DNA from 3 places in the Anaerobacillus sp. ABD4_527 genome. Region 1 is predicted to be linked to each of the others. Evidence: predicted binding sites of a transcription regulator. Region 1 holds the regulator's gene; each other region holds the start of a gene.
The links. The regulator Rex, encoded in region 1, represses fermentation and respiration genes when NADH is low (regulators of the CRP and FNR family bind a similar motif). The targets are predictions, from matches to a motif close to TTGTGAAATATTTCACAA.
Positions count from the first base shown of each region.

Region 2: ACXAHI_RS08965 (L-lactate dehydrogenase) is a predicted target of Rex. The motif match lies at 6,591-6,608, and genes of this name have one in related genera.
Region 3: ACXAHI_RS07910 (cytochrome c oxidase subunit 2A) is a predicted target of Rex. The motif match lies at 7,004-7,021, and genes of this name have one in related genera.

Region 1 covers NZ_JBSWXZ010000010.1:5,036-14,877, reverse strand. Annotated here, with positions in the region: gene ssuE (NADPH-dependent FMN reductase) at 1-300, shown strand, start outside; gene groL (chaperonin GroEL) at 897-2,537, opposite strand; gene groES (co-chaperone GroES) at 2,586-2,873, opposite strand; gene ACXAHI_RS20645 (CPBP family intramembrane glutamic endopeptidase) at 3,215-3,925, shown strand; gene ACXAHI_RS20640 (YdiK family protein) at 3,922-4,146, shown strand; gene tatC (twin-arginine translocase subunit TatC) at 4,166-4,927, opposite strand; gene ACXAHI_RS20630 (twin-arginine translocase TatA/TatE family subunit) at 4,948-5,130, opposite strand; gene ACXAHI_RS20625 (redox-sensing transcriptional repressor Rex) at 5,158-5,796, opposite strand; gene moaC (cyclic pyranopterin monophosphate synthase MoaC) at 5,840-6,322, opposite strand; gene ACXAHI_RS20615 (ABC transporter ATP-binding protein) at 6,569-8,488, shown strand; gene tsaD (tRNA (adenosine(37)-N6)-threonylcarbamoyltransferase complex transferase subunit TsaD) at 8,738-9,754, opposite strand; gene rimI (ribosomal protein S18-alanine N-acetyltransferase) at 9,744-9,842, opposite strand, start outside.
Region 2 covers NZ_JBSWXZ010000001.1:1,719,010-1,728,851, reverse strand. Annotated here, with positions in the region: gene leuB (3-isopropylmalate dehydrogenase) at 1-501, shown strand, start outside; gene leuC (3-isopropylmalate dehydratase large subunit) at 519-1,931, shown strand; gene leuD (3-isopropylmalate dehydratase small subunit) at 1,944-2,525, shown strand; SAM riboswitch class I at 2,766-2,875, shown strand; gene ACXAHI_RS08980 (methionine ABC transporter ATP-binding protein) at 2,992-4,014, shown strand; gene ACXAHI_RS08975 (methionine ABC transporter permease) at 4,007-4,675, shown strand; gene ACXAHI_RS08970 (MetQ/NlpA family ABC transporter substrate-binding protein) at 4,700-5,542, shown strand; gene ACXAHI_RS08965 (L-lactate dehydrogenase) at 5,584-6,534, opposite strand; gene ACXAHI_RS08960 (carboxymuconolactone decarboxylase family protein) at 6,699-7,070, shown strand; gene ACXAHI_RS08955 (YuzK family famiily protein) at 7,317-7,469, shown strand; gene sufC (Fe-S cluster assembly ATPase SufC) at 7,787-8,572, shown strand; gene sufD (Fe-S cluster assembly protein SufD) at 8,591-9,842, shown strand, end outside.
Region 3 covers NZ_JBSWXZ010000001.1:1,503,564-1,513,405, reverse strand. Annotated here, with positions in the region: gene ACXAHI_RS07965 (TIGR00266 family protein) at 1-97, shown strand, start outside; gene ACXAHI_RS07960 (DEAD/DEAH box helicase) at 143-1,264, opposite strand; gene ACXAHI_RS07955 (DUF3905 domain-containing protein) at 1,390-1,734, shown strand; gene ACXAHI_RS07950 (hypothetical protein) at 1,787-2,020, shown strand; gene ACXAHI_RS07945 (divergent PAP2 family protein) at 2,386-2,868, opposite strand; gene ACXAHI_RS07940 (hypothetical protein) at 2,951-3,130, shown strand; partial or broken gene ACXAHI_RS07935 (peptidoglycan recognition protein family protein) at 3,259-3,783, shown strand; gene ACXAHI_RS07930 (peptidoglycan-binding domain-containing protein) at 3,787-4,275, shown strand; gene ACXAHI_RS07925 (CapA family protein) at 4,317-5,447, opposite strand; gene ACXAHI_RS07920 (hypothetical protein) at 5,589-6,053, opposite strand; gene ACXAHI_RS07915 (Crp/Fnr family transcriptional regulator) at 6,221-6,940, shown strand; gene ACXAHI_RS07910 (cytochrome c oxidase subunit 2A) at 7,079-7,237, shown strand; gene ACXAHI_RS07905 (cytochrome c oxidase subunit II) at 7,253-7,726, shown strand; gene ACXAHI_RS07900 (b(o/a)3-type cytochrome-c oxidase subunit 1) at 7,723-9,366, shown strand; gene ACXAHI_RS07895 (hypothetical protein) at 9,468-9,665, shown strand; gene proC (pyrroline-5-carboxylate reductase) at 9,768-9,842, shown strand, end outside.

The DNA of each region.
Region 1 (9,842 bases):
TATAAAGCTGCTTATACAGGGATATTGAAGACGTACCTTGATCTTCTTCCTCAAAAAGGATTGAAAGGGAAAGCCGTTCTTCCATTGATGATCGGTGGATCGTTCGGGCACCTCCTTGCGATCGATTATGCGCTTAAGCCTGTACTCTCTTCTCTTGGAGCGACGAATCTCCTTAGCGGTGCGTATGTGATCGACCAGCATGTTCAGCGTGGTGAGGGGAATGAGTTTATTTTGGATGAAGAGGCGAAAGAGCGGTTGAAGGGGAATTTGGAGACGTTGGTGGAGGAACTTAATATATAAAAAATAGATGACGAACGAGATGTTCGTCATCTATTTTTATGAGGAGCCAACTGGACATTTTTACTTGTAAAAACCAATTCGCTAGGCCATGACTCTTACACGCCTAACTAAATACGAAAGTTCATGGCACCATCAATCATAAGTACACATTTTCTAACTTATCATTTGCATTCCGAACATTATTCGGTTACTTTTACTATAGGCAACTTTTTTTCTTATAGGAAAAAGTCGCAGGGTAGTTCAAATGATTAGCCTGGTCTCCCAGGGTGGTAGCTGGGAGACTCCTCACTTTTTTAGGGGTCTCACTCAGTCTTGAAAGGCTCATTAAAAAGTGGGGATCAGTGCTATCTTTAAGATTCACCGAGGAGTTATTATTGTTGGAGTGATATGAATAACCCTTATACAACGATTATTTATGGTGGACGATATGATAAAAGCCTCTCAGGGTTTTAAACAGCTGAGAGGCTTTTCTTTTCACTATTTTTTAGAATTAATTCAAGTGATTAATAAAAAAAGAAAGAGCCAACCTCCTTTATAAGGAAGTTGGCTCTTGATTTAAATGGGTTGTTTCAGAAGGGGAAAATGTAAGGAGAACCTTACATCATACCGCCCATTCCACCCATACCGCCCATGCCGCTCATGTCAGGCATGCCGCCGCCTTCGTTTTCCTCAGGCTTATCAGCGATAACTGCTTCAGTTGTAAGAAGCATAGCAGATACAGATGCAGCGTTTTGTAGTGCTGAACGTGTAACTTTTGTAGGGTCAACGATACCAGCGTCTACCATGTTTACCCACTCACCAGTAAGAGCATTGAAGCCGATACCGATCTTCTCGCCTTTCAGGCGCTCAACAACTACAGATCCTTCAAGACCAGCGTTGTGAGAGATCTGACGGATTGGCTCTTCTAGTGCGCGAAGAACGATCTTAACGCCTGTTGCTTCGTCGCCAGATGCTTCAACAGCTTGAACTGCCTTCACAACGTTAACGAGCGCAGTACCACCACCGGATACGATACCTTCTTCAACTGCTGCGCGAGTTGAGTTAAGAGCATCCTCGATGCGTAGTTTACGTTCTTTCAATTCTGTTTCAGTTGCAGCACCAACTTTGATGACAGCTACGCCGCCAGCAAGTTTAGCAAGACGCTCCTGAAGCTTTTCTTTATCGAACTCAGACGTTGTTTCTTCTAGCTGAGCTTTGATTTGGTTAACGCGAGCAGCGATCTTGTCAGTTTCGCCAGAGCCTTCAACGATTGTTGTGTTTTCTTTCGTTACAACAACTTTAGAAGCGCGGCCAAGCTGCGTGATGTTTGCTTGCTTAAGATCTAGACCAAGATCTTCAGTGATCACTTCAGCACCAGTTAGTGTACCGATGTCTTCAAGCATTGCTTTACGACGGTCACCGAAACCAGGAGCTTTAACAGCTACTGCGTTGAACGTTCCACGAAGCTTGTTAACAACAAGCGTTGCAAGAGCTTCACCTTCAACGTCTTCAGCGATCATAAGAAGTGGTTTACCTTGTTGTACCACTTGCTCAAGCACTGGAAGTACATCTTGGATGCTTGCGATCTTCTTATCAGTGATAAGGATATATGGATCTTCTAGAACAGCTTCCATTTTATCGGAGTCTGTTACCATGTAAGGAGATGCATATCCGCGGTCGAACTGCATACCTTCTACTACTTCAAGCTCAGTAGCGAATCCTTTTGATTCTTCAACAGTGATAACGCCGTCGTTTCCAACGCGCTCCATTGCTTCAGCGATCAATTGACCTACTTCTTCGTCAGCAGCAGAGATAGACGCAACTTGTGCGATAGACTCTTTGCCTTCGATCGGCTTAGAAATTTTCTTAAGCTCATCTACAGCAGCTTTCGTTGCTTTTTCGATTCCTTTACGGATAACCATTGGGTTAGCACCAGAAGCAACGTTTTTAAGTCCCTCACGAACCATTGCTTGTGCAAGAACCGTTGCAGTTGTTGTACCGTCACCAGCAACGTCGTTCGTCTTGCTTGCTACTTCAGCTACAAGCTTAGCACCCATGTTTTCGAATGCATCTTCAAGTTCAATTTCTTTCGCGATCGTTACACCGTCATTTGTGATAAGAGGAGAACCGAACTTCTTCTCTAGTACCACGTTACGTCCTTTTGGACCGAGTGTAACTTTTACTGCGTTTGCAAGAGAATCAACACCGCGAAGCATTGAGCGACGGGCTTCTTCACTAAACTTAATATCTTTAGCCATTTGTTACCCTCCAATTTATGTAGTTCTTATTTTATTTGAGTGGTTGTATTACTTGCTTACAACTGCAAGAATATCGTTTTCACGAAGAATTAAATATTCTTTACCGTCATATTTTACTTCAGTACCAGCATACTTACTGTAAATAACTGCATCGCCTTCTGAAACTTCAAGAGCTACACGCTCACCAGAATCAGTTAACGCACCGCTACCTACAGATACAATGCGACCTTCTTGAGGCTTTTCTTTTGCAGAATCAGGAAGTACGATTCCACTAGACGTTTTTTCTTCTAATTGAATTGGTTCTACTACTACGCGATCACCTAAAGGCTTTAACAACTCAAACACCCTCCTCAGTGGATATTAATGGTTTGTATTGTTTCTGTTAGCACTCAACATAGGCGAGTGCTAACACATGTATATAATAAAATATTTGGCTATTCTTTTGCAAGTAGTAAAGTTGATTTTTTTAACAGAAAATTTGCATTCCTTTATTTATCAACTTCTTCTATCTGAAAGATAAGACTTACGTACTAGTTATCAGAACATTCCCTCTTCAGATTCGTCACTGTTTCGAAACTCTTCTAAAGGGCATTCCCATTCCTAAATGTGTTAAACTAATACAAGTATGCAAAATGCCTTTATCTAGGCATGCAAACCACTAAAAGGAGTTATGCTTCTTGGCAAAACACTATTGGACTATCTTAATTACTTATATCGTTATGCAGCTTTCCGGATATCCGGGTGCAAAACTATTTCAATCCCTAGATGTTCCGAACCCAGTCGTAAGCTACTCGGTTGTGAGCTTTTTTACAGCACTCATCATCATGCTGTTTCTACTCCGCTCAACTCCTGACGAGCCGTTTGAACGTTCTACCCGCGTATCAGCAGGGAAAGCGGTAAGCTGGAGCATTCTTGGTATCTTCATGGCTTACTTTGCTCAAATTATCGCAGCGATGATCGAGGTCAATTTATTCGGAATCGAACCTGGATCAGAAAATACAGAGATGCTGATGGATGTTGCGAAAGCATCACCGATCTTTATCCTTGTAATAGCGATCATTGGCCCAATTCTTGAAGAGATCGTCTTTAGAAAAGTGATTTTCGGGGCACTCTATACACGGTTTAACTTTTGGATCGCTGGAATCGCGAGTTCGGTTATCTTTGCAGCCATCCATTTGGATTTCGACCACATCCTTGTTTATACTGCGATGGGACTTACGTTCGCGTTTCTATATGTGAAAACGAAGCGGTTGATCGTACCGATTGTCGCTCATATGACGATGAATACGATCGTTGTCTTAATCAACATCTTCTTTGCAGATGATCTAGCAGAACTACAGAAGAAAGCGGAACAAATGCAGTCATTTATTGGAGGAGTACTTACATGAGATTTTCACCAACTCTAATGGGGTTTTTCTACGCAGGGCTCGGTTCGATCTTCACGTACCTTGCGATTCAAAGCGCCCGTTCTGATGCAGATATGTGGAGCCTTTGGACGATACTACTGATGGTGCTCGCCACAGTTGATTTCGCTTACTCCATTCGCTTCTTTTTACTTAAAAAGAAAATCAATCAACTGAAGAAAAAAGATCAAAACAAAAAGCGATAGGGCTATCCTATCGCTTTTGTTATGCTTCTTCTTCCTGTTCTTCCAATTGACGCTTCGCCTCTGCTTGTAGTCTCTTTCTATAACCATAGCGAGACACAAGAATGCTGAATTCATATAGTAAAAACAGTGGTACCGAAACCATTAGGTGTGAAATAATTTCAGGCGGTGTGATCATACCCGCTATGACGAGGAGTCCAAAATACGCGTATCTCCTAATCTGTACAAGCATGGCAGGATTTAAAATTCCGAGTCTCGTGAAGAAAAGAACGATCACAGGCAGCTGAAACACAAAGCCAAATGGTAACGTTAACTGAAACAAGAAAGTGAAGTATTGATTTGCGCCGTACATTTCCTGAATGTTGAGGCTTTCTGCCAAATTACCGACAAAGTCGATGACAAAAGGAAACAGGACGAAATATGAAAATGAAACTCCTCCAAGAAAGAGGAGAAAGACTGCTGGGATATACGATAACGTTACTTTCCGTTCATTATCATAAAGTCCTGGCGAAACAAAAGCCCATAGCTGATAGAGAGCGATGGGCGATGTCATAATGAAAGCAACCAGGAACGCAAAGCTGAAATAAACCTTTAACGGGTCTGTTAATGTAAAAGCGTTCATCGGAATCCCCTGTGCTTCAGGAGCATTCTGGAGAAAGACGATGACCGGCTTTGCGATGAATAGTCCCGCAATAAAGGAGAGAATTAAGACGACGACTGTGATGATGATTCGTTTTCTTAATTCTTCTATGTGATCATAGATGGATTGTTTTTGTTCATCCATTCCCTATCCGTCCTAACCGATTACTGTTCGTTTTTTTTCTTATCGTTCGTATCATCGTCGTCATCTGCTAGACCTTTTGTTGCGTTCTTGAACTCACGAAGTGTGTTACCTGCTGCTTTACCAAGCTCAGGTAGTTTCTTAGGTCCAAAAATGATCAAAGCAACAACTGCAACTAGAGCGATACTTGCGCCACCCATTCCCATGCGTGTCACCTCCTTAAGATTATAAGTTTATACCGGGTAATGCTTCATAAAATACACGAGAGCCTGCAGTTCAACTGCCAGGTCAATATGATGCACTCGAATATGATCTGGTACGGTCAAACGTGCTGGCGTAAAGTTCAGGATCCCTTTAATTCCAGCCTCGTCCATCTGATCTGCAATCGACTGAGCAGCATGAACGGGTACTGTAAGGATAACGACTGAGATGTCGTTCTTCTTTACCTGTTCTTTAAACTGATCGATATGGTAGACCGGAATACCACCGATTTCTTGGTTTACTTTTTCTGCATCCGCATCAAATGCCAGTTCGATCTTCGTATTGTTATTCTTAATGAAATTGTAGTGCAGAAACGCTGTCCCAAGGTTACCTACTCCTACGAGAGCTACCCTGGTCGTTTCATCTTGATCTAGGGTCTTACTAAAGAAAGATAACAGATAATGAACATTATACCCATACCCTTTTTTACCAAGAGCACCGAAATAACTAAAATCTCTTCGTATGGTAGCAGAATCTACCTTTATCGCATCGCTCAATTCAGCAGAACTTACCCGCTGTTTACCAGATGCACTAAGATTTTTTAAATAGCGATAATAGAGCGGCAGTCGTTTTGCTGTCGCTTGCGGAATTTTTGTTTGATCAATATCCATAAACACCCTCCACATTGACCTCCGCGCTCAATCTATGGTTGTCCTACTCGCGCTTGTAATCCCCGCTTTTCCCCCCTGTTTTTGTAAGGAGATAGGTTTCCCCGATAACGATGCCTTTATCCAGCGCTTTGCACATATCGTACACGGTTAATGCCGCCGCTGATGCTGCCGTCAGCGCTTCCATTTCTACTCCGGTACTTCCTTTTGTTTTCACATGAGCTTCAATTGTAAGCTCATAAAAGGAAGCGCTCACTTCCCAGTCGAAATGAAGGTCAACGCCAGAAAGCGCTATCGGATGACACATAGGGATGAGATCAGACGTTTTTTTTGCTGCCATAATCCCGGCAATTTGGGCGACTTGAAGCACATCGCCTTTCTTCATATTTCCGTCTTTGATACCAGTATAAATTTCTTCACTAACCTTCACGCTCGTTTTGGCAACCGCTGTACGAGCAGTCGGAGTTTTCTCTGTAATATCGACCATCTGTGCGCGGCCTTCTTTATTAAAATGAGTAAATGAACTCATGGCTGCCCCTTTCTTCTATAGATGATAGAAGGTTAAATGGAATGCTGCTACTTGTGACTATACACCATTTCTATCCTTTTTGCTGTTTTTTAACAAGAATTTTTATTACCATTTAATGAACATTCCTGTAGTTGCCCACCTTGTCCTCACTACGATAAACTTAAAGGAACGTAATCGAATGGTAGATCAAGCAAATCGCTCGATTCAACATACAACGAGAAGAGAGAAATTCGAGGTGAAGAAACAATGATCGCACTACAAGTAAATGGCGTATCAAAATCATTTGGTGCTGACCCTATTTTATCTAATATTAAGCTAGAAGTACAATCGAGAGACCGTGTGGCACTCGTTGGTCGAAACGGTGCCGGAAAGTCTACTCTTCTAAAACTCATCACAGGGCAGCTCTCCTATGATTCAGGAGATATCATCAAACCGAAAGATGTACGGATCGGATACATGGCTCAGGACACGGGTCTCGAATCGAACCTATCGATCTGGGATGAAATGCTTAGCGTCTTTGAAGAACTACGTCGTATGGAAAAAGAACTTCGACGGTACGAAGAGAAGATGGGCGACCCATCTATCTATGAAAATGAGCAGGAATACCAGCGTATCATGAAAGAATATGACCAGCTTCAGGTCGCTTTCAAAGACAAAGGCGGCTACAAATACGAAGCGGATATTCGTACGGTCCTTCACGGGCTTAACTTCAAAGATTTCGATTATAAAACACCGATTTCTAGTCTAAGCGGAGGGCAAAAGACGCGCCTTGCGCTCGGTAAACTCTTACTTACAAAACCTGAGCTACTCATACTCGATGAGCCGACAAACCATCTTGATATCCAAACACTCACATGGCTCGAAGGTTATTTAACAGGCTACACAGGTGCCATCCTCATCGTTTCGCACGACCGTTATTTTCTCGATAAAATCGTGAACAAGGTGTATGAAATCTCGAGAAACCGCGCAGAACGATTCGAAGGAAATTATAGCTTCTATTTAGAAGAGAAAGATCGGCGCTATGAACAGCAGCTTAAAGAGTTTGAGAAGCAGCAAAAGGAAATCGCAAAACTAGAAGACTTTGTTCAGAAAAACATCGTCCGCGCCTCTACGACAAAGCGTGCTCAAAGTAGAAGAAAGCAGCTTGAAAAGATGGAGAGGATCGATAAGCCAAAAGGCGATGAGAAATCAGCCAACATTTCGTTTACGATCGACAAGCAAACAGGGAACGATGTACTGAGTGTGAGGGAGTTATCGATCGGCTACCCGGGTACGGTGATCAACGATCAGCTTACGTTCGACTTGAAACGCCAGGAAAGCGTTGCGCTCGTTGGTCCGAACGGAATCGGAAAATCGACGCTCCTGCAGGCGATCGTCTCAGGAAAAACCCTACTAGGCGGAGATTTAAACTTCGGAAGTAATGTTCAGATCGGGTTCTATGATCAAGAGCAAACGAATCTCACATCAAATAAAACTGTCCTTAACGAATTATGGGATGACTTTCCATTAACAGATGAAAAGGATATCCGTGCCGTATTAGGCCGCTTCCTTTTCAGTGGAGACGATGTGTTGAAAATCGTCTCAGAACTAAGTGGTGGAGAAAAAGGAAGACTCGCGCTCTCTAAACTGATGATGCGAAGGTCAAACCTCCTGATACTCGACGAACCGACGAACCACCTTGATTTAGATAGTAAAGAAATATTAGAAGAAGCGCTGATCCAGTTCCCTGGAACAATCTTGTTTGTTTCACACGATCGGTACTTTATTAATCGAATCGCCACTCGTGTTCTTGAGTTATCCACTGAAGGTGTCACATCATACCTCGGTGACTATGATTACTACGTAGAAAAGAAACAAGAGCTCGCTGAACTGGCCGCTCTTGAACAGCAGGAACAATCGAGTGAGCCTGAAGTATCAGGGAAATCTAGTTTTCAACAAGATAAAGAAGCAAAACGCCAGGAAAGACAAATCTTAAGACGAATCGATGAAATTGAAAAAGAAATTGATGCGGCAGAAGCTAAAATCGATGAAATTGAAGCAGAACTTTGTATTCCTGAAGTGTTTGAAGATCATGAAAAGGTAATGGTCTTAAATGAAGAGCTCGATAAACTAAGAACGAGAACAGAAGAACTTATGGAAGAATGGGGAGAACTCCAAGAAGCGTAAACAGTCCACAGTGGACTGTTTTTTCTTTAGATAGAAAATTTTCCGACATATTCACACAATCCACATACTTATACACAGAATGTGTGTTTATTTAACGAGATATTTCAAATTTATCAACATTATCCACATGCAAACGAATAGTTATCCACAAATTTTTACCCACAGTAAAAATGCCTTTTATTTCGTATCTAGGTCAATATGTCCACAATATTCACCGCTTGTGGATAATTAGAAACAAAAAAACCGGGACTAGATTCCCAGTTCTAATCCCGGATTTGCATTAAGGTGTAAGGAAGAACGCTTCCCTTTTCGATAGGAAATGGTACCTGCTGCAGCAATCATCGCAGCATTATCTGTACAATAATGAAGAGGTGGAATAATCAACTCGATCTCTGAATCCTTAAAGGCTTCTTTTAATGCCGTTCGGAGACCTTTGTTTGCCGCAACTCCCCCAGCAAGTAGCACTTGTTTCACATCATATTCTTCAGCCGCTCGCTTCGTTTTCGTTACGAGGACATCGACTACGGCTGCTTGAAAGCTTGCCGCTAGATCTTCAGGCTTGATCTCCTCATTACGCTGCTTTGCGTTATGAACGGTGTTGATTACGGCAGATTTCAATCCACTAAAGCTGAAATCATAAGACCCTTTCTCAAGCCATGCACGAGGAAGCGGTACGGACTCCGTGCCTTCTTGTGCAAGACGATCGATATGCGGTCCACCTGGGTATGGCAGCTTCAACGTTCTCGCCACTTTATCATAGGCTTCTCCTGCAGCGTCATCACGCGTTTCTCCTATCAACGTGAACTCTCCTTCAGATTCCATATAAACAAGCTCTGTATGCCCTCCTGAGACAACGAGAGATAGCAATGGATACTTAAGCTCAGAAACAAGCTGATTCGCATAAATATGCCCGGCGATATGATGGGTTCCAATCAGAGGCTTTTGATGAGCAAACGCTAATGCTTTGGCTGTGTTCACTCCAATTAACAAGGCTCCTACTAATCCTGGTCCTTCCGTAACGGCGATCGCGTCGATATCGTCCATCGTCACTTCAGCTTCACGAAGTGCTTCTTCTAAGATAACCGTCATTTCCTCTACATGATGACGAGAAGCGATCTCAGGTACGACACCACCAAAACGCTTATGACTTTCAATTTGTGAAGCCACAACGTTAGAAAGAACTTCTGTTCCGCCTTTAACGATGGAAACCGCTGTTTCATCGCAGCTTGTTTCGATTCCTAGTATGATTTCTGATTTATTTTCCATTTAAATTCACCCACATTACTAGTGCATCCTCCTGGTTATCTGAATAATAACCTTTGCGGATACCTCCTTCTACAAAACCTAGTTTCTT
Region 2 (9,842 bases), on a different contig from region 1:
GTAAATGAAAAAGCAGCCTCTTACCCGGACGTGGAAGTTGAGCATATGCTTGTGGATGCTGCAGCGATGAAAATTGTTCAGAATCCTGCACACTTTGACGTAATCGTAACAGAGAATCTTTTTGGAGATATCTTGAGTGACGAAGCTTCGATGATCACTGGGTCTTTAGGGATGCTTCCATCTGCAAGCCTAAGAAAAGATGGATTTGGCATGTATGAACCAGTACACGGTTCAGCGCCCGATATCGCTGGTAAAAACCTTGCCAATCCACTAGCGATGATCTTATCTGCATCCATGATGTTAAACCATTCGTTCAATATGAAGGAAGAATCTGATGCGATCGATAAAGCTGTGTTGGAAGTTCTTGAAGCTGGGTATTTCACAACTGATCTTGCGGGTGTTGGAAAGCGAAGTCTAAGTACTGATAAGATGGTCGATCAAGTTATCTTTCAATTAGCAGAAGATAATGCTACGGCTGGTATCATGGAAGCTTATGCGTGACAGTGAGGAGGATGGGTGTGGAGCCAAAAACAATTATAGAAAAGATCTGGGAAAAGCACGTTGTGCATAGAGAAGAAGGCAGTCCAGATTTACTTTATATCGATTTACACCTTGTACACGAAGTAACATCTCCGCAGGCTTTTGAAGGATTGCGTATGAATCAGCGGAAGGTCAGACGTCCTGATCTGACCTTCGCTACTATGGATCATAATGTTCCAACGATTGCGCGGCATATCATCAACGATCCTGTTTCAAAGGTACAGATGGAGAAACTAGAAGAAAATTGCAAGGAATTTGGGGTGGAAATTGCTGATATTAACCATCCAGACCAAGGAATCGTCCATGTGATTGGCCCAGAACTAGGGTTGACTCAACCAGGCAAAACAATCGTTTGCGGAGATAGTCATACCTCGACACACGGTGCTTTTGGAGCACTTGCATTCGGGATTGGAACGAGTGAAGTCGAACATGTTCTTTCAACTCAAACTCTTTGGCAATCCTCTCCAAAAACAATTGAAGTCCGAGTGAATGGTCACCCGGGCGCAGGTGTAACGGCGAAGGATATCATTCTTGCAATCATAGCGAAGTTTGGAGTGAATGCTGGAACAGGTGCTATTCTTGAATATACAGGTGAAGCAATTCGAAAGATGTCGATGGAAGAGCGGATGACAATCTGTAACATGTCGATAGAAGCCGGTGCTAAAGCAGGATTAATCAGCCCTGATGAGGTAACGTTTGACTACCTAAAGGGGAAAAGGCATGTTCCACAAGGAGAGGAATTCCAAGCAGCGATATCAGAATGGAAAAACCTTGCTACTGATGAAGGCGCAACGTATGACGACGTTTTAGAGATCCATGCTGATGAGATAGAACCTCAGGTTACGTGGGGTACGAATCCATCTATGGGATCATCCGTCTACGGTAGAGTGCCTTTTCCAGAGGACTATGAAGATCCTGCTGATCAAAAAGCAATCGCACAGGCCTTAACGTATATGGGGTTAACAGCTGGGATGGCAATTCAGGATATAGACATCCAACATGTCTTTATCGGATCTTGTACAAATTCTAGGATTAGTGATTTAAGAGCCGCAGCAAATATTGTTCGTGGAAGGAAAGTACACCACAATGTTCGAGCGCTAGTCGTGCCAGGTTCTAAATCTGTTAAAGAAACAGCGGAAGCAGAAGGACTAGATCAAGTGTTTATTGAGGCCGGCTTCGAGTGGAGAGAAGCGGGATGCAGTATGTGTCTTGCGATGAATGACGACATCGTTCCACCAGGAGAGCGATGCGCTTCTACATCGAACCGAAACTTTGAGGGACGGCAAGGAAATGGTTCTAGAACGCATCTAGTCAGTCCTGCCATGGCAGCCGCCGCTGCTTTGGAAGGCAAATTTACAGATGCAAGAAAAATGAAGCAGCCTGTCGTGTAAAGGAGTGAAATCATGGAACCTATCAATGAATATACAGGTGTCGTCTATCCTCTAGAAAAGGTGAATGTGGACACAGATCAAATAATACCAAAGCAATTTCTGAAGCGGATCGAGCGACAAGGGTTTGGACAGTTCTTATTCTATCATTGGCGTTTCGATGATGATGGACTCGCACGGTCTGATTTCTCTTTAAATGAAGAGCAATACAGGTCGGCTTCAATCCTAGTAGCTGGTAAAAACTTCGGCTGCGGCTCATCGAGAGAACATGCGCCATGGGCTTTATTAGACTACGGATTTAGAGTGATCATCGCACCAAGCTTTGCAGATATCTTTTACAACAACTGTGTGAAAAACGGTATCCTTCCAATCGCTCTTCCTCAAGAAACCGTTGCAGAATTATTTACAAAGGCAAGCGAAGGTTATTCACTCACTGTTCAACTCGAAAACCAATCTATTAGTGATAACGATGGGCTACACGTATCGTTTGAAATCGATCCGTATTGGAAGGAAATGTTGTTGAACGGGTGGGACGAAGTATCTAGAACCCTTTCACTTGAGGATAAAATCGAGCAGTATGAAAATCAAAGAGCGTAAATAAGATAGCATGTTTTCTCCGTATAGAGATACAACTGAAGCATTGGCGCGAGCGCTGTATGGATTGCAGCGCTTTTACGCTGTCAGAAAAGAGGGCTGATTTTAGAGGAGCAGTTGAAACTCTGGCAGCTAGTTTTATTTAAAAATTCGGACTTTTTACTCATCGATTGACACACTAAAAGTCCCATGCTAGAATTCGATTTAGTACTTAACTAGAGTAACGTGTTAATAACTAAATATCTCTTATTCAGAGAGGTGGAGGGACTGGCCCTATGAAGCCCGGCAACCGTCAAACAGCGTGTTTGAGAAGGTGCCAATTCCTGCAAAGCAAATGCTTTGAGAAATGAGAGAAAGACATCGATTTCAAGTGCCTTTCTGCTCATAGCGGAAAGGCATTTTTTATTTCAAAAGGTTTTAAAATCAACCTATTGTGATGGGACATCGTAAGGTAAAAGGATGTGTGCAAATGATTGAGTTAAAAGGTATAAAGAAGACGTTCTTTGCAGCCTCTGGACCAGTAGAAGCGGTGAAGAATACTGATCTTACAATTGAAAAAGGCGAAATTTTCGGAGTTATCGGATATAGTGGCGCTGGAAAGAGTACACTTATCCGCATGTTAAATCTACTTGAGCGACCAACTGAAGGTAGCGTAACAGTAGATGACAAAGCATTATCTAAGTTGAATAACAAGGAACTTCGTCTAGCAAGACAAGAAATCGGAATGATTTTTCAGCATTTTAATATTCTCTGGTCACGTACTGTAAAAGAAAATATTGCGTTCCCTCTTGAAATATCGGGTGTGCCGAAAGAGAAAAGAAAAGCTCGAGTGGACGAGTTGATCAACCTCGTTGGGTTATCGGGAAGAGAAGATGCGTATCCATCTCAACTAAGTGGTGGTCAAAAACAGCGAGTTGGGATTGCGAGGGCACTTGCTAATAACCCTAAAGTGTTACTTTGTGACGAAGCGACATCGGCCCTGGATCCGAAGACCACAGATAGTATTCTCGACCTATTAAAGAAAATTAATAAAGAGCTAGGACTAACGATCGTGTTGATCACTCATGAAATGCACGTGATCAGAAAGATTTGTCATCGTGTTGCGGTCATGGAAGGTGGCAGTGTTGTTGAAGAAGGTCCAGTACTTGATATTTTTCATCATCCCCAGCAGCCGATCACCCGTGACTTTGTAAATCAGCTGAGTGAGCCTGAGGAAATGAAAGAATCGATTACACACCTCACTGAAACTGCAGAAGGGACTCTCGTACAATTTACCTTTGTAAAAGGAGCTACGGGTTCACCTCTTGTAACGAAGTTAATCAGAGAGTTTCAGATCGAAGTGAACATCATTCAAGGGAAGGTCACCCATACTCAGGATGGTCCTTATGGTAAGCTATCGGTCTTACTAAAAGGAGAACAAGCTGCTATTGATAAAGCACTGAGCTATGCACGTGATCAGAAAGTAGAAGTAGAGGTGATTCCAAATGCTTAGTTCACTATTTCCTAATGTACGTTGGGAAGATATGTGGGAAGCGGCATTACAAACGATCTACATGACCGCGATCTCTGTATTCGCAACGTTTATACTCGGCATTGGACTCGGCCTGCTGCTTTTCTTAACTTCAAAGGGAAACGTCTGGGAAAATCGATATATTAATGGTTTTGTTGCAGGGATTGTAAACCTGTTCCGTTCGATTCCATTCATCATTTTAATTATTTTGCTTATTCCACTATCTGTATACATTGTTGGTACGATGCTGGGAGCTAATGCTGCATTGCCAGCACTTATTGCAGGGGCTGCCCCTTTCTATGCACGAATGGTCGAAATCGCTCTAAGAGAAGTAGACAAGGGAGTGATCGAAGCATCCCAAGCTATGGGGGCTACGAATGGCCAGATTATTTTTAAAGTGTTGCTTCCTGAAGCGATGCCAGCATTGATTTCAGGAATCACAGTAACTGCGATCGCTCTAGTGAGCTATACAGCGATGGCAGGTGTCGTTGGGGCTGGAGGATTAGGAGATCTCGCATATCTAGATGGTTTCCAACGAAATAATCCCGACGTGACGCTTGTCGCAACTGTATTAATTCTCGCTATTGTAGCAGTTCTTCAGGTTATTGGAGATGTTACAACGCGAGCTATGGATAAAAGATAAGATATAAAAAAGGAGAGAGAAACCATGAAAAAACTAGTACTACTTTTGTCAGTTGTTGCACTTGCAGCTTTAGCAGCTTGTGGAGGCAATAACGGTGGTAACAGCGAAGGCTCTGAATCAGAAAGTGAAGAAACGAAACTAGTTGTTGGTGCATCAAACGTTCCACACGCTGAGATTCTAGAAAAAGCACAGCCGCTTCTTGAGGAAGAAGGAATTACTCTTGAAATCGAGCGCTTCCAGGATTACATTCTTCCGAACAAAACGCTCGCTAACGGTGAGTTAGATGCGAACTACTTCCAAACAGTGCCTTATATGGAGCTACAAATGGAAGAAAACGATAACTATGATTTCGTAAACGCTGGTGGAATTCATATCGAGCCGATCGGTGTCTATTCACAGGAATATGAAAACCTTGATGCACTTCCTAAAGGTGCAGAAATCATCATGAGTAACTCTGTATCAGACCATGGTCGTATGCTTCAATTGTTAGAAGCAAAAGGTCTAATTAAAATCAAAGAAGGTATCGATCCAACAGATGCACAAGTTGAAGATATTGCTGAAAATCCAAAAGACCTTACCTTTAAAACAAACGTTGAAGCTTCCCTTCTTCCTCAGATCTATAAGCAAGGCGAAGGCGATGCTGTTATGATCAACACGAACTATGCGATCGATGCTGGCTTAAATCCACAAGAAGATGCAATTGCACTTGAAGGGTCTGACTCTCCATACGTGAACGTCATCACTGTTAACAAAGGTGATGAGGATAACGAAGCTGTAAAAACTCTTGTTGAGGTTCTCCGTTCTGAAGATATTCAAACCTTCATTAAAGAAGAGTATGATGGAGCTGTTGTTCCTGTAAACGAATAAATAGCAAGAGGGTTCTCCATATTGGAGAACCCTCTTTTCTATCATTTGTTTAAGAGTACAGGTTTCATCGCATCAGTCAAAGTCTTTGCTGAATGATTTAGCTGATCCATTTCTTCACGAGTAAGATCTAGTTCAATAACTTCTCTTATTCCATTTTTATTAACAATGGCTGGTACACCAATATAAAGGTTCTCTAAGCCATACTCTCCTTCTAACAAAGTAGAAACGGTAAGAATAGAATTTTCGTTACGTAGAATGGCTTTTGTTAATCGGAGAAGTCCCATAGCAATACCAAAATGTGTAGCACCTTTGCGGTTGATGATGTGATAAGCGGCATCACGAACATCAGTGAACAAGGAATCAAGCTCTTCTTTCCCATTCGGGTAATCTTCAATTAATGAAAGTACAGGTCTACTACCTATAGTAGCGTGACTCCACACTGGTAATTCAGTATCACCGTGCTCTCCTAAAATGTAGCCATGAACATTTCTAGAATCTACATGAAAATACTCTCCCAATAAATATCGGAATCTTGCCGTGTCTAAAATCGTTCCGGAGCCAATGACTCTCTCTTTTGGAAGTCCTGAAAATTTCCATGTAGCATAACTAAGGATATCAACGGGATTCGTAGCGACAATGAATATTCCATCGAACTTACTTGCCATCACATTATTTACGATTTCTTTAAATATCTTCGTGTTTTTATCGATCAAATCAAGTCTAGTCTCGCCAGGCGCTTGATTCGCACCAGCGGCAATCACAACGATATCAGCATCACGACAGTCGCTATAATCACCTGCCCAAATTTTCATCTGCGCACCAAAAGGAATGCCATGATTAAGGTCCCTTGCTTCTCCTTCAGCTTTTTCTTTATTGGCATCAATCAATACGAGCTCATTTGCAACTTCTTGATTAAGCAAAGAAAATGCATAGCTAGTCCCTACGAACCCTGTTCCAATGACAACAACTCGTGTTGTTTTACCTTCAAACATATCATCCACTCCTTTATTTCTTATAGTTATATCTTAACGAACATTTCCCTTTATTCATGTGATAAATCTCACATATCGTTTAAATTTTTTTCTCTTTAAATTTATGGATAGCATTGTGATTGTCTTCTCATACTAACTCTGAATAATTGAAGGAGGAATGTGACGTGACGCAAGAACAACAAAATACAAATTTTGCACAAACAGCATTGCATGACTACAAGGAAGGTCTTGGAGTCTTTACTGAGAAAATGCCCCAAATAGCTAAGAAATATAATGCTTTTACAGAAGCTTGTTTTAGAGAGGGTGCGGTTACTAAGAAGGAAAAGCAGATGATTGCTCTTGGAATCTCCATTTTCTCTCAAGATGAGTATTGCATCATCTACCATACGAAAGGGTGCTTAGATCAAGGATGCACGGAAGAGGAAATCCTCGAGACAGTTGGAGTAACTGCAGCTTTTGGTGGAGGAGCTTCCATGAGTCAGGCTGTAACCCTCGTTCAAGAATGTATTACGGATCTTAATCAAATGAAGCATTAAACAACGAGTTTCTTCCATTATATATATGCACGGTAATGGAATTGCTTCTTAAACGAAGGAAAGATAAGATTTATACTTTTCAATATATTCAAAACATAGAAGAGCAGGTTATTTCCTTTGTAATTGGTGTATATGGCATTTGTAGGCGACTGTATTAAAGTGGTAAATTAAGTGAGTAAATAAATAACCAATTACTGAAAGGATTGATTCATTATTAGCCCCTTGCGGTTAAACCACACACCTGAAATGGAAAAGGCAATGTTCCAGTCTCACGGAGTAGGATACGCAGAATATAGCAGGAATTTTAACAAACGAATGCAAGTAGAGCGCGATCGTGACATGGATCATCGCCAAAGTCTGATGTTGGTAAGTGAATTCGACCGTAAATTGCAAAAATGAATCAGCAATACGTTTTTAAAACCAGTCGCTGACTGGTTTTTTATTTTGAAATGAGTACAACATCCGTTGTTTCCCTTATAAGGAAATGATACGCTTATTCTTGGATGAGATTTGAGGTCTGAATAGGACACATAGATGTTGTTAACTCTAGTTAAGGACGCATTTCTCGTTCCTTGATAATAGTTTGGATTTGTTATAAAATTAGAATGAAAATAGATTGAGAATGACTCAGCACACATTCCTTGACATAAACCTTATAGCTAATACAATAAGGAAGGAAGAAGGAATAGTATAAACGTTATTGGAGGTATTCACAAATGGCAGCATCAACTCTTAAGATTGAAAATCTTCATGTTTCCATTGAAGGAAAAGAGATTATCAAGGGACTAGACCTTGAAATAAATGGTGGCGAAATTCATGCAGTAATGGGGCCGAACGGTACAGGAAAGTCTACCCTTGCTTCCGCTATCATGGGACACCCGAAATATGAAATCACTCAAGGTAAAGTATTTCTTGATGATGAAGATGTGCTTGAAATGGAAGTTGATGAGCGTGCGAAAGCGGGCCTCTTCCTTGCTATGCAATATCCAAGTGAAGTAAGCGGGGTTACAAACGCTGATTTCCTACGTACATCAATCAATGCTCGTCGTGAAGAAGGCGATGAAATTTCTCTTATGAAATTCATCAAAAAGCTAGATAGCAAAATGGCTGAGCTTGATATGGGCGAAGAATTTGCTCAGCGTTACCTTAACGAAGGATTCTCAGGCGGTGAGAAAAAGCGTAACGAAATTCTTCAGCTTATGATGCTAGAACCAAAGATTGCAGTTCTTGATGAGATTGACTCTGGTCTAGATATCGACGCTCTTAAAGTTGTTTCAAAAGGTGTTAATGCAATGCGTAATGAAGAGTTCGGTTGCTTAATCATCACTCACTATCAGCGTCTTCTTAACTACATTACTCCAGATAAAGTACACGTAATGATGCAAGGACGCATCGTGAAGTCAGGCGGAGCTGAACTAGCTCAGCGTCTTGAAGCAGAAGGTTACGATTGGATTAAAGAAGAACTAGGTATCAAAGACGAAACAGTTGGCCAAGAAGCGTAAGCAGTAAGGAGGATGACAATGTCAGTGGATACGAAGATTGCATTCGATCAAGATTATGTTCGGTCTTTTTCAGAGAAGCGACAAGAGCCACAGTGGCTCACTCAGCTTCGCCTAATGGCACTAGAGAAGTCAGCAGACCTACCTATGCCAAAACCTGATAAGACGAAAATAGATAAATTTAATTTCACTTCGTTTAAGCACGATGTACCGACAGATGGTATTTCTTCATTAGATGAACTTCCTGAAGATATTAGAGAACTGGTTGCAAAAGACAAGCAGTCAGGTAACCTTCTCGTGCATCGTAATTCAACGCCAGTTTTCAATCAGCTTTCTGATGAACTTAAAAATAAAGGTGTTATTTTCACAGACATCCTAACGGCTGTACAAAACCATAGTGAGCTTGTTGAGAAGTACTTCATGAAGGATGTTATGAAAGTCGATGAGCATCGTTTAACAGCACTTCATACAGCACTTCTTAATGGAGGAACATTCCTATATGTACCTCGTAACGTGGAAGTAGACGTTCCAGTTCAAGCTCTATACTGGCAAGAAGATCCTGAAGCAGGATTATTCAATCATGTGATTATCGTTGCTGAAGACAACAGTTCAGTAACATACGTTGAGAACTATCTATCTTATTCTCATGACGTTGAATCAGTTGCTAACATTATCGCTGAAGTTCACGTTGGGCAGAATGCTCGCGTTACGTTTGGTTCAGTCGATAACTTTGCAAAAGGTGTTACAACGTATGTCAACCGTCGTGCAAACGTAGGACGTGATGGCAAGGTCGATTGGGCTCTTGCTCAGATGAATGATGGAAACACAATTTCAACGAACTCAACGAACCTAGTTGGAGACGGCTCTTATGGTGATTCTAAGACGGTAACGATCGGTCGTGGTGATCAGAAGCAAAACTTTACCAATGAGATGTTCCACCACGGAAAGAACTCTGAAGGTGTTCTTCTCGTTCATGGCGTTCAAAAAGAAAGTGCAAGTGCAATCTTTAATGGCGTTACAAAGATTGAGCACGGCGCTACAAAATCAAACGGTGACCAGACTCAACGCGTTCTTATGATGAATAGCAAGGCAAGAGGGGACGCTAACCCTATCCTTCTTATCGATGAAGACGACGTAATGGCTGGACATGCTGCATCTGTAGGTAAAGTAGATCCACTTCAGCTCTTCTATCTACAAAGCCGCGGAATCAACCGTAAAGAAGCAGAACGTTTGATCATCCATGGTTTCCTTGCTCCAGTTATTAACGAACTTC
Region 3 (9,842 bases), on a different contig from region 1:
AGCAAGCCGTGTTTTCGCTGCTATGCCACAAGCAGGTGGAGCAAAGGGAGAAGGAAGCATGGCAAAGGGCTTGTTCGATATGTTCAATGGTGATTGAGTAAAATAAAGCTGGCAATAGGGTAATCCTATTGCCAGCTTTGTTTTATTTACGTCTAACTTTCTTTTTCTGAGACTCATTTTTTCTAGTTACTTCAAGACCTAGCTTATTTGTAATCTTCTCAAGATATTTTTCTTCTCCAGGAAGCAGGAGAGTAACAACATGACCTTCGTTACCCATTCTTCCGGTACGACCAGAACGATGTACGTACGTTTTTGAATCCTCTGGTAAATCATAATGAAACACGTGTGTGATGTTCTCGATATCAAGACCACGTGCACCAAGGTCTGTTGTAATTAACAGTTGAATCTCTCCTTTACGGAATTTATTCAACACGTTTTTTCGTTCTGTTTTGTTTGTAGAGCTATCCAAAACATCAAAGGAAATTTTCTTCGTAGCAAGGATCTCTTTAAGGCGTAATAAGAATTTACTATTGTTAACAAACGCTAGCGCCTTAACACCATCTTTCTTAGATAGTTTTCTTAGTAATTCAGGCTTCTCACGTCGATTTGTAACATAGTAGCTATGTGCTACAGCTTCTTTCTCTTCTTTTGACGCTTTGATGGTGAGATGAGATGCATTTTCAGATAGCTTCTTTGCTTGCTGCGTTACTTTTTCAGATAGAGTTGCTGAGAAGAAAAGCAGTTGACAATCACGCTTCGCGGACTGACAGATAAACGAAACGTCATCCATTGTAGATGGATGAAGCACTTGGTCGGCTTCGTCACATACGATGGTTTTCACTTCATGCATTTTGAGTTTCTTCATGTCGATTAATTCCGCTACGCGGTTAGGTGTACCTACAATTATTTTTGGGTGCTTCTTCAACTTTTCAACTTGGCGCTTTATTGCAGCTCCTCCGATCATAGATGCAGCGCTCATACCACTACCTTCAAGAAACTTTTGAGCCACACCGAATACTTGCATTGCAAGTTCACGCGTTGGTGCAAGTATGATTGCTTGAGTGTGTGTAATATCACTTTGTAATTCCTGAATAACAGGTAGAAGGTAGGCTAACGTTTTTCCTGTTCCGGTTGGTGCTTCAACAAGTAGATCCTCACCATTCAGAATACGAGGCATTGCTTGTTCTTGAACAGGTGAAAGTTGGTCAAACCCAGCTTCTTTCCAATTATTCAAGAGAAATGGGTGTTGTTCGAACATAGTCATATGGATACTCCTTTTATTATCAAGTGAACTTATTTTAACATATATTGTCCATCTCAGTATCCTTCGCATATGTGCGATTTATTTACCCAATACTAACGTCATGAATCGTAAGGAGGGCCTCTGAAATGAAAAAAGATAAAAACGACATGCAGTCTCCTGTTTTTGATGAAACACAACCACATCAAATTGATGCCCCGTCCTTTAAAGGTACAGGTATAGAAATGCAAGCTCCTTTTGTAAACCGCTATGGCGTCGTGATCGGCGATAGTTTGTATGACTCCTCTGATTCTCCTCTTAATAATTGGAGTGATGAGGTAGATCCAGCCATTATGGCTGGAGATGAATGGGTTCACCCAACGAATGATATAGGGTGGAATACAGAAGAAAATCATGAAATGTTACATCAAAAACGCGCCGAGAACGGATTTTTACCTCATGACACTCATGATGCAAGCTATATGAAAGACTAGGATGTTTGATGGATAATCATGAGGGAATGAAGATGGCAAGGAGGTCGAGCTCATGAATGGTTATTTACTTAGAAAGATGGCCGTATATATCTTAATTGCAGGTCTTGTCGTCGCATTGTTCATCGGAATCACTCTCGGAAATTACTTGCCAGATTATGCTTCGATTCAAGAGCCGCATCCTCTTCGGTGGATCTTTGCTTTTGGAGCTTTTGGGGTTAGTGGTATCATTTCATCAATTATGTATACAGGTGGCGTAATCGCTGGAATCATTGAACGAAAAACTTAGTAAAATGGATAAGGAGCGCATCGAATCGATGCGCTCCTTCTTATGGGTTAATTTAACGATCGTTAATTTATTAACAGTAACTCCTTCATTGCCGCGGTAAACATACCATCGAGATCTGTTGATCTCTCAAACAACGAAAGCCCTACCTCTCTTTCATCCTTACGGCTCCGAAGCCGCGCCAGTGTGAGTGAGCAGGATCAACAGCAATTGTAGTATGGCCATTCACTTGATGTAAGCCAATTTGAAACATGCTGTTCATACCTTTCCAGTTATGAATTTAAGTTCTCCTAATGTTAAAGGAGCTAGTTGTTAATACGGGAATTTCGAGATCCCAATTTCTTATTATACACTCTTGAGGGAAGATGTCAATGTTTAGGCTGTTTATTTTTTCCTATTGAGTGTGCTAGAACGCCTAGTGCAACACCAAGACATGCTCCGCCAGCTACCTCAGCAGGTTGATGTCCGAGAAGTTCGTTAAGCTCTTCTTCTCTTCTTACATGCAGAAGGTCAGGATAATGGCCTGATAATAATTCGATATCTTCATCAAGGTCATTTACTAATTGAGCTATTTCACCAGTATGCCTTCTAATTCCCTGGGCGTCGTACATAACGATGACCCCGAAAACACAAGCTAGCGCGGTTTCGATCGATTCTTTACCAGTTTGTAATGCAGTATAAGTTGCTAGTGCAGAGACACCGGCTGAATGGGAACTCGGCATTCCACCTGTTTGAAAAAGTGGACGCCAATCCCATTTATTGGACTCTTTCTTGTGAGTGAGTATTTTCATGCCTTGCGCTAATGTAATGGCAGATAATGCTGTTATGATTCCTCTATTCAACGTATTCACCTCAATCATAGTCTCCCTTACAAAAGGATGTAATATGTTGAGTCTGTTGTGAAATAATAAATTAAAAACGGAGGGATCGACAATGAATATTAACCAAAAAGATGCGATGTTGATTCAGAAAGCATTGAGAGCTCTTCAAAACGAAGAAAATGAATCAGAGTATTCGAACGTACTTACTAGACTGACGAACAAGCCTGGAATGAACGTTGATCTAGAATCGTTTATGAATGATGCTACAGATTACAATAAGCTGATGAATTAGAAATACTGCCAGGGTCCTTTAGGCCCTGGCCCTTTTTATGTAAATGGGAACGATAACTAGTCCTCCTCTCAGTATTTCCACATACCATATTTAGGAAGAAGTGTGGCACATTAAAAGGAGTGAGGAAAATGGCAGAAAACCTTAAGTATGCCATTACTAGGGATTATATAAGTAAGGGGAAATCTAGGCCACAAGAAAAAAATAACGGAATAACATTCATTGTTGCGCACGACACAGGTAATGCTGGTTCCACAGCATATGCGAATCGCGCATATTTTGCAAAAAACGTTGTTTCAGCTTCAGCACATACGTTTATTGATGATGATGTTATCTTAGAAATTATTCCATTAGATGAAAAAGCATGGCATGTGCGCTATGTTGTAAACACGGATAATGTTTTATTTAATGGTGATGCGAATGATCATGCGATCGGTGTAGAACTGTGTTGGGGCGGAAGCATTACGTTTCGAGAAGCGTATAGTCGGTACGTTTGGTACATCGCTTATCTATGTGACAAATTTAAGTTAGACCCAGAGTCTGATGTTGTTGCACACTCTACATTAGATCCTACAAGAAGAACAGATCCACAGAACGCTTTGAATCGTTACGGCGTAACATGGGCAGAATTCATTCGTGACGTGACAGCTTCCTATCATATGCTCGATGGTTCTGATGTTATAGACATCATTCCAACACCGCCTCCTAAAAACGTTTTACTTATCAGCTATGGTGATCGCGGGGACGAAGTGAAACGAATTCAAAACTATCTGATCAATGCGGGTATGAATCTGCAGGAATATGGTGCAGACGGAATTTTTGGGAGAGAAACGGAACTGGCTGTTAAGAAGTTTCAGAGGTTGTATGGTCTTAGTGAAGATGGAATTGTAGGCCCGATCACGCTAGCTGCTTTAAAGAAAGCTCCAAAAAGACCTACATCCCAAGCTCCTGTAAGACCTTATCCTGGTCACTATGTCATGATAGGGGATCGTGGAAAAGATGTTGAGGCAATCCAACGTGCCGTCAATGTTAAGCCAGATGGCATTTTCGGTCCCGTTACGAGAGACGCAGTAAGGAGTTATCAATCTAGAAAAGGATTACTTGTAGATGGAATCGTAGGACCAAGAACATGGAACGTAATGTTCTAATCGCTAAAACGCCGCCCCTCATTCGAAGGGCGGCGTTATTTTTATTTAGGAACGTTTAATTCAGGAACCCATTGACTCATGTGCTGATTTATTTCATCAAGTAACTCAGGTTTAGATTCATTCAGCGGTTTTACAATGTAACCTTTCTCTACAAAAGTTGGGAAGAAGGATGGTGAGGTCACACGAACGCTCGTCTCACCTCTAAACTTCTTCTTTTCGATATCTAAGGTAAGAATACCACCTATATCTTTATAGTTATTTTTTTGGCCAGATAAGAAGTTGCCTAGAGAGTAGGCTACAAAAACCTTTCGATCATCTGTCGTATCGATCCATTCTACGGGTTGAAGAACGTGAGGGTGATGACCTAGGATAATGTCGGCACCTGATTCTGCTATAAATGAAGACAATTCTAGCTGAAAGTTATTCGGGAGCCTTTCGTATTCATTTCCGAAGTGCATGCTGACAACCACCGCATCTGACATCGATTCAGCTTCTTGTATATCTTTCGCAATCTTTTGTTTGTCGATATAGTTGACCAAGTAGGGCTTGTCTGCCGGGGGACGAATGCCATTTGTACCATATGTATAAGCTAGAAAAGCTACTGTGATATCATCTTTTTTTATCGTTCTGATGTTTGATTGATCTTCTGGTGAAAGGTAACTTCCTGTATAAAGCATTCCAATCTCATTCCAGTGCTTAAAGGCATTTTGTAATGCTTTTTCACCACGGTCAAGCGTATGATTATTTGCCATAGAGACGATATCAACACCGCTTTCTTTTAGGGCGTCTCCGACTTCTTGTGGGCTATTGAAACTTGGATAAGAAGATAAACCGATTGAAGTACCACCGATGACTGTTTCCTGGTTTGCGAACGTAATATCTGCCTTCTCCATCTCAGATTTCACAGCTTCAAGCATCGGCATAAAGTCATATCCGTTGTCTGTTTTAGCATTTTCATAGACCCGGTCGTGAATTAGAACATCTCCAACTGCTGAAAGACTTATTGAAGAAAGCGATACGGTATTGTCTTCAGTTACAGCAAGATCGTCACGATAGGATGACAGGTTTTTGGGTTCTGAAAGTGATTCCCCTCCAGTAGAAAGTAAAAGAAATGTCACACTAGTAGCGAGAAAAACAACTAGCGCACAAATAACGATAAATTTAGTTTTCATTGTTTTCACCTTTGTAATAGATTTAAACGATACACTTATTATATGGTATCTCTATAAATAGTCCTAATTCTTTTCAAAAAAAAAAGACGCGACTAGTCGAATTGTGACTTTTGTCGTGTCTTGTATTAAGAGGATCTAGGGTTACAGTACAAAATTGAGATCATCAAATTTTCTAGGAGATTTGCTTGGGTGTTCAAGGTATTCGGACAGTACTGGTACAATCGATTTGTTGTAGATTCCGTTTATCATTGATTTTTCAAAAAGAATCACGTCAGGCTTCGATTTTAAGAATTCTTCAATCGGTGTTTTAAGATCTAGATTGTGAAATGATGTTTCGAAATCAACCACGATATTGTTCTGGTAACTTGATAGGGATAGGCCAGCATGCAGCTCTCCCAAAATACCTGAATGCTTATAGTACTCCGTCACGATACGTATGTCTCGTGGTGTGTGAGGTAAGATGATTTCAGGATGATTAGAGACGATCATGATTTCTTCTGTGAAAGGTCTTGTGATCATGAGGAACTCATCTAACTTCTTTTTATAGTGAGCAGTGTTTAGGCGTTCACTATTTTTGTCATCGATTAGCAATAAGCCAGTGACCATTTTTTAACCTCCTATGGTTTATTTTCATTTAGTTTAATCGCTTTATCCCATTCTAGATGTGTATTTCGTCACACCCTGATCGGAAGGTGTGATTATTGTCACACCTTAAATTCAAGGTTGCTGGTATACTAAATTTAAGATGAGATGGAACGAAAGGAGTTCGGATAATGGAGTGCCCAATGATTTCAAAAAACACGGCTGGCTACAATACTCAGTCCTTTGCTTCTGAAAATTTCTTAAAACTAAAAGGTGTTATGTATGAGAGGCATGTGCCTCGTGGTGAGAAGATTTATTGGGAAGGTGAAGAATGCGAACATATTTACTTTCTTAAACAAGGTGCGGTGAAACTAACAAAGAGTTCAGATGAAGGAAAAGAACTCGTGCTGTATTATTTTCAATCTGGAGATTTATTTGGTGATTTGAAAGATGATGTTCACATAACGAATAGTTATACTGCAGAAGCAATCAGCGATTGTACTCTGGGTGTTATCCAACAAAAAGATCTTGAAACGCTTCTCTGGCAAAATGGTGATTTAGCGATCGATTTTATGAAGTGGCTCGGTTACATGCAGCGCTTTTTACAAACAAAACTTCGAGACCTCTTGTTCTTTGGTAAAAATGGCGCTCTTGCTTCTACGCTGATCCGTATGTCCAATACGTATGGCGTAGCGGAAGGCAACAAAGTGCGGTTCACAAATCGCTTAACGAATTCAGAGCTAGGAGACTTAATTGGCTCTACGAGAGAAACAGTCAATCGAATGTTAAACCAGTTGAAAAGAGAAGAGATCATCGACTATGAAGGTGGCGTGATTACGATTAGGGATATGGACCGGTTAAAGGCTATTTGTCATTGTGAAGGATGTCCTAGCAGCATATGTCGATTGTAGATTGTAGGGTGTAAGAGATATTTTTCTCTTATACCCTCTTTTTTTGTGTGAAATTAACCATGTTTGTGATAGATGTCACAGATGCGATTACTTCCATCTCCTAAACTAAGAGTAGACATTGAGTTAGGGGGGAGAGAATTGAAACTAGTTGATAGTAAAAGTGAAGCTCACCGTTCAGTAAAGGTTGAGAAAAGTGAAGAAGATCTTAAAGGAACAATCATTTCTGTCTTTATGGTAGGTGGTTTTATCGTTCTATCATGGGGAGCTGTTTACTGCTTATATGTAGCGAGGTTTTAATCAGGGGGGAAGCATATGCACATTCATAAGTTTGAAAAAATCTGGTTAATTGTCGGAAGTGGAACATTAGTTGTCTTTTTACTAATTATCGGTATCAATGCATTTGCGATGGGTCACACACCGCCTAGTGATGATGAAATTTTAGATCCCCAAGAAGTCGATATTACGGCTCCATTCGACGAACCAGGCTTAAAAAAGATTGGTGAAAATGAATACGAATTAGTGATGATTGCTCAAGCATTCACATTTCAGTCTGTTCAAGACTTGGAAATTCCAAAAGGAGCGACTGTTCATTTTACAGTCACGAGTAAAGACGTTGTGCATGGATTTCAGATTCCAAAAACGAACGTGAATATGATGATCACTCCTGGACACGTAAATAAAATTACTCATACGTTTGACGAAGTAGGTCAATTTTTAATTTTATGCAATGAATATTGCGGAGTCGGACACCAGGCGATGGGTGTACCTCTGGAGGTGATCGAATGATAAGTCAAGTTGTTGATCGTGCGGATGCAAAGCTTAGTATGGCACACATTTATGTTGCCTTCGCAGCGGTACTACTAGGAGGGATTGCTGGGCTGCTTCAAACTCTTGTAAGAAGTGGAACGTTTCAGCTGCCTGCAGGAATAGGTTATTATCAATTACTCACAGCTCATGGAATCTTACTTGCACTTGTTTTTACTACCTATTTTATTATTGGATTCTTTTACGCTGGTCTCAGTAGAACGTTAGGGAAGTTTTACGATCAACCGTTTCGAATGGCATGGCTTGGGTTTGTCGTTATGACGATCGGAACTGTCTTAACGACCGTTATGATTTTATTAAATGAAGGAACTGTGCTTTACACATTTTATGCTCCGTTGAAGGCCTCTCCCTTGTTTTATATTGGATTAACGTTCTTTATTATTGGTACTTGGTTAGCAGGCGGAGCAATGTGTAGTCAGTACTATATTTGTAAAAAGGTATCCAAGAAAAAACTCTCTCCACTGTTTGCTTTTATGGCGATCATGACGATGGTTTTATGGTTTGTCGCAACAATCGGTGTAGCTGCATCTGTACTCTTTCAATTTATTCCTTGGTCATTTGGATGGGTGGATGGCATCAACATCTTACTTAGTCGTACGCTGTTTTGGTATTTTGGTCATCCTCTCGTTTATTTTTGGTTACTTCCTGCGTACGTGTGTTGGTATGTCATTATTCCTGAAATCATCGGAGGAAAAATATTTAGTGATGCTCTAGCACGATTATCATTCGTTTTATTTCTACTGTTCTCAATCCCAGTAGGTTTTCACCATCAGTTACTAGAGTCAGGAATTTCTCCGTTCTGGAAATTTTTACAGGTAGTCTTGACCTTTATGGTTATCGTACCTTCTTTGATGACAGCATTCTCATTGTTTGCTACGTTTGAGATCTCTGGTCGTAAAAAAGGGGCGTCCGGATTGTTGGGATGGTTTAAAAAGCTTCCTTGGAAAGATGCACGCTTTTTTGCACCTATGGTCGGTATGCTGATTTTCATTCCGGCAGGTGCAGGAGGCATCATCAACGCAAGTAACCAGATGAACCAAATTGTTCACAACACGTTATGGGTAACTGGACATTTCCACCTTACCGTTGCTTCTAGTGTCGCATTAACGTTCTTTGGAATTGCGTACTGGTTGATTCCGCACCTGACTGGCAGGGTTCTAACGGGACGAATGCATAGTCTAGCAAACTTACAAACGATTCTTTGGGCTGTAGGAATGTTCTTCATGTCAGGTGCGATGCATACTGTTGGGTTGCTCGGTGCTCCTAGAAGAACAGCTTACACAACGTATCAAGATCACCCGGATGCTCTAGGATGGATTCCATATGAAGTGACGATGGCACTTGGGGGCTCAATATTATTTATTGCTATTCTATTATTAATGTTTATTCTGAGTGATCTTGCATTTTTTGCTCCAAAAGGAAAAGAAGACTTCCCAATCGGAACAGTTGCCGATCGAGCTGAAAGAACACCAGTGATCCTTGAAAATTGGAGGCTTTGGCTGACAGTAGCCACGATTCTCATTCTCGTTGCATACACTGTTCCGGTTGTGCACATGATTGAGCACGCACCGCCAAGTTCCCCAGGATTTAAGTTTTGGTAACTAAAAGCGCTGGTGAAAACAAGCGTTAGAGTGTTGAAAAAGTTTCGGTGTTGCATAGTAGTCGATTATTTCCGCTCCAATTAAGGTTGAGGAATAGATGGATGGTGAGAATCTCTCTCCAAATTCATCTGTTAACCTATAGGGAAGGAATATATTTATTCCCTTCAAGTAGGAGAGACGATTGCGGGCTCGTCGTACGGGCGACCGAGACCGGGGTATTGGTTTCACCTCGGGCTTGGACGTTCGTTCACGGAAAGCATGCGATCCTCATCGACTACGGCACTGGGAGAACAGACTAATGGCATCGTTTTCTCGACAAACTGACGCTGGTTTATACCAGCGTTTTTATCTTTGCTCATAGTTTTGATATAGTATAGAAGAAAATGTGGAAGGAGGATTATATGAAGAAACCTAACATTCTATTTATTGGCGCTGGTCGTATGGCAGAAGCCATTTTTTCTGGACTTAAACAATCA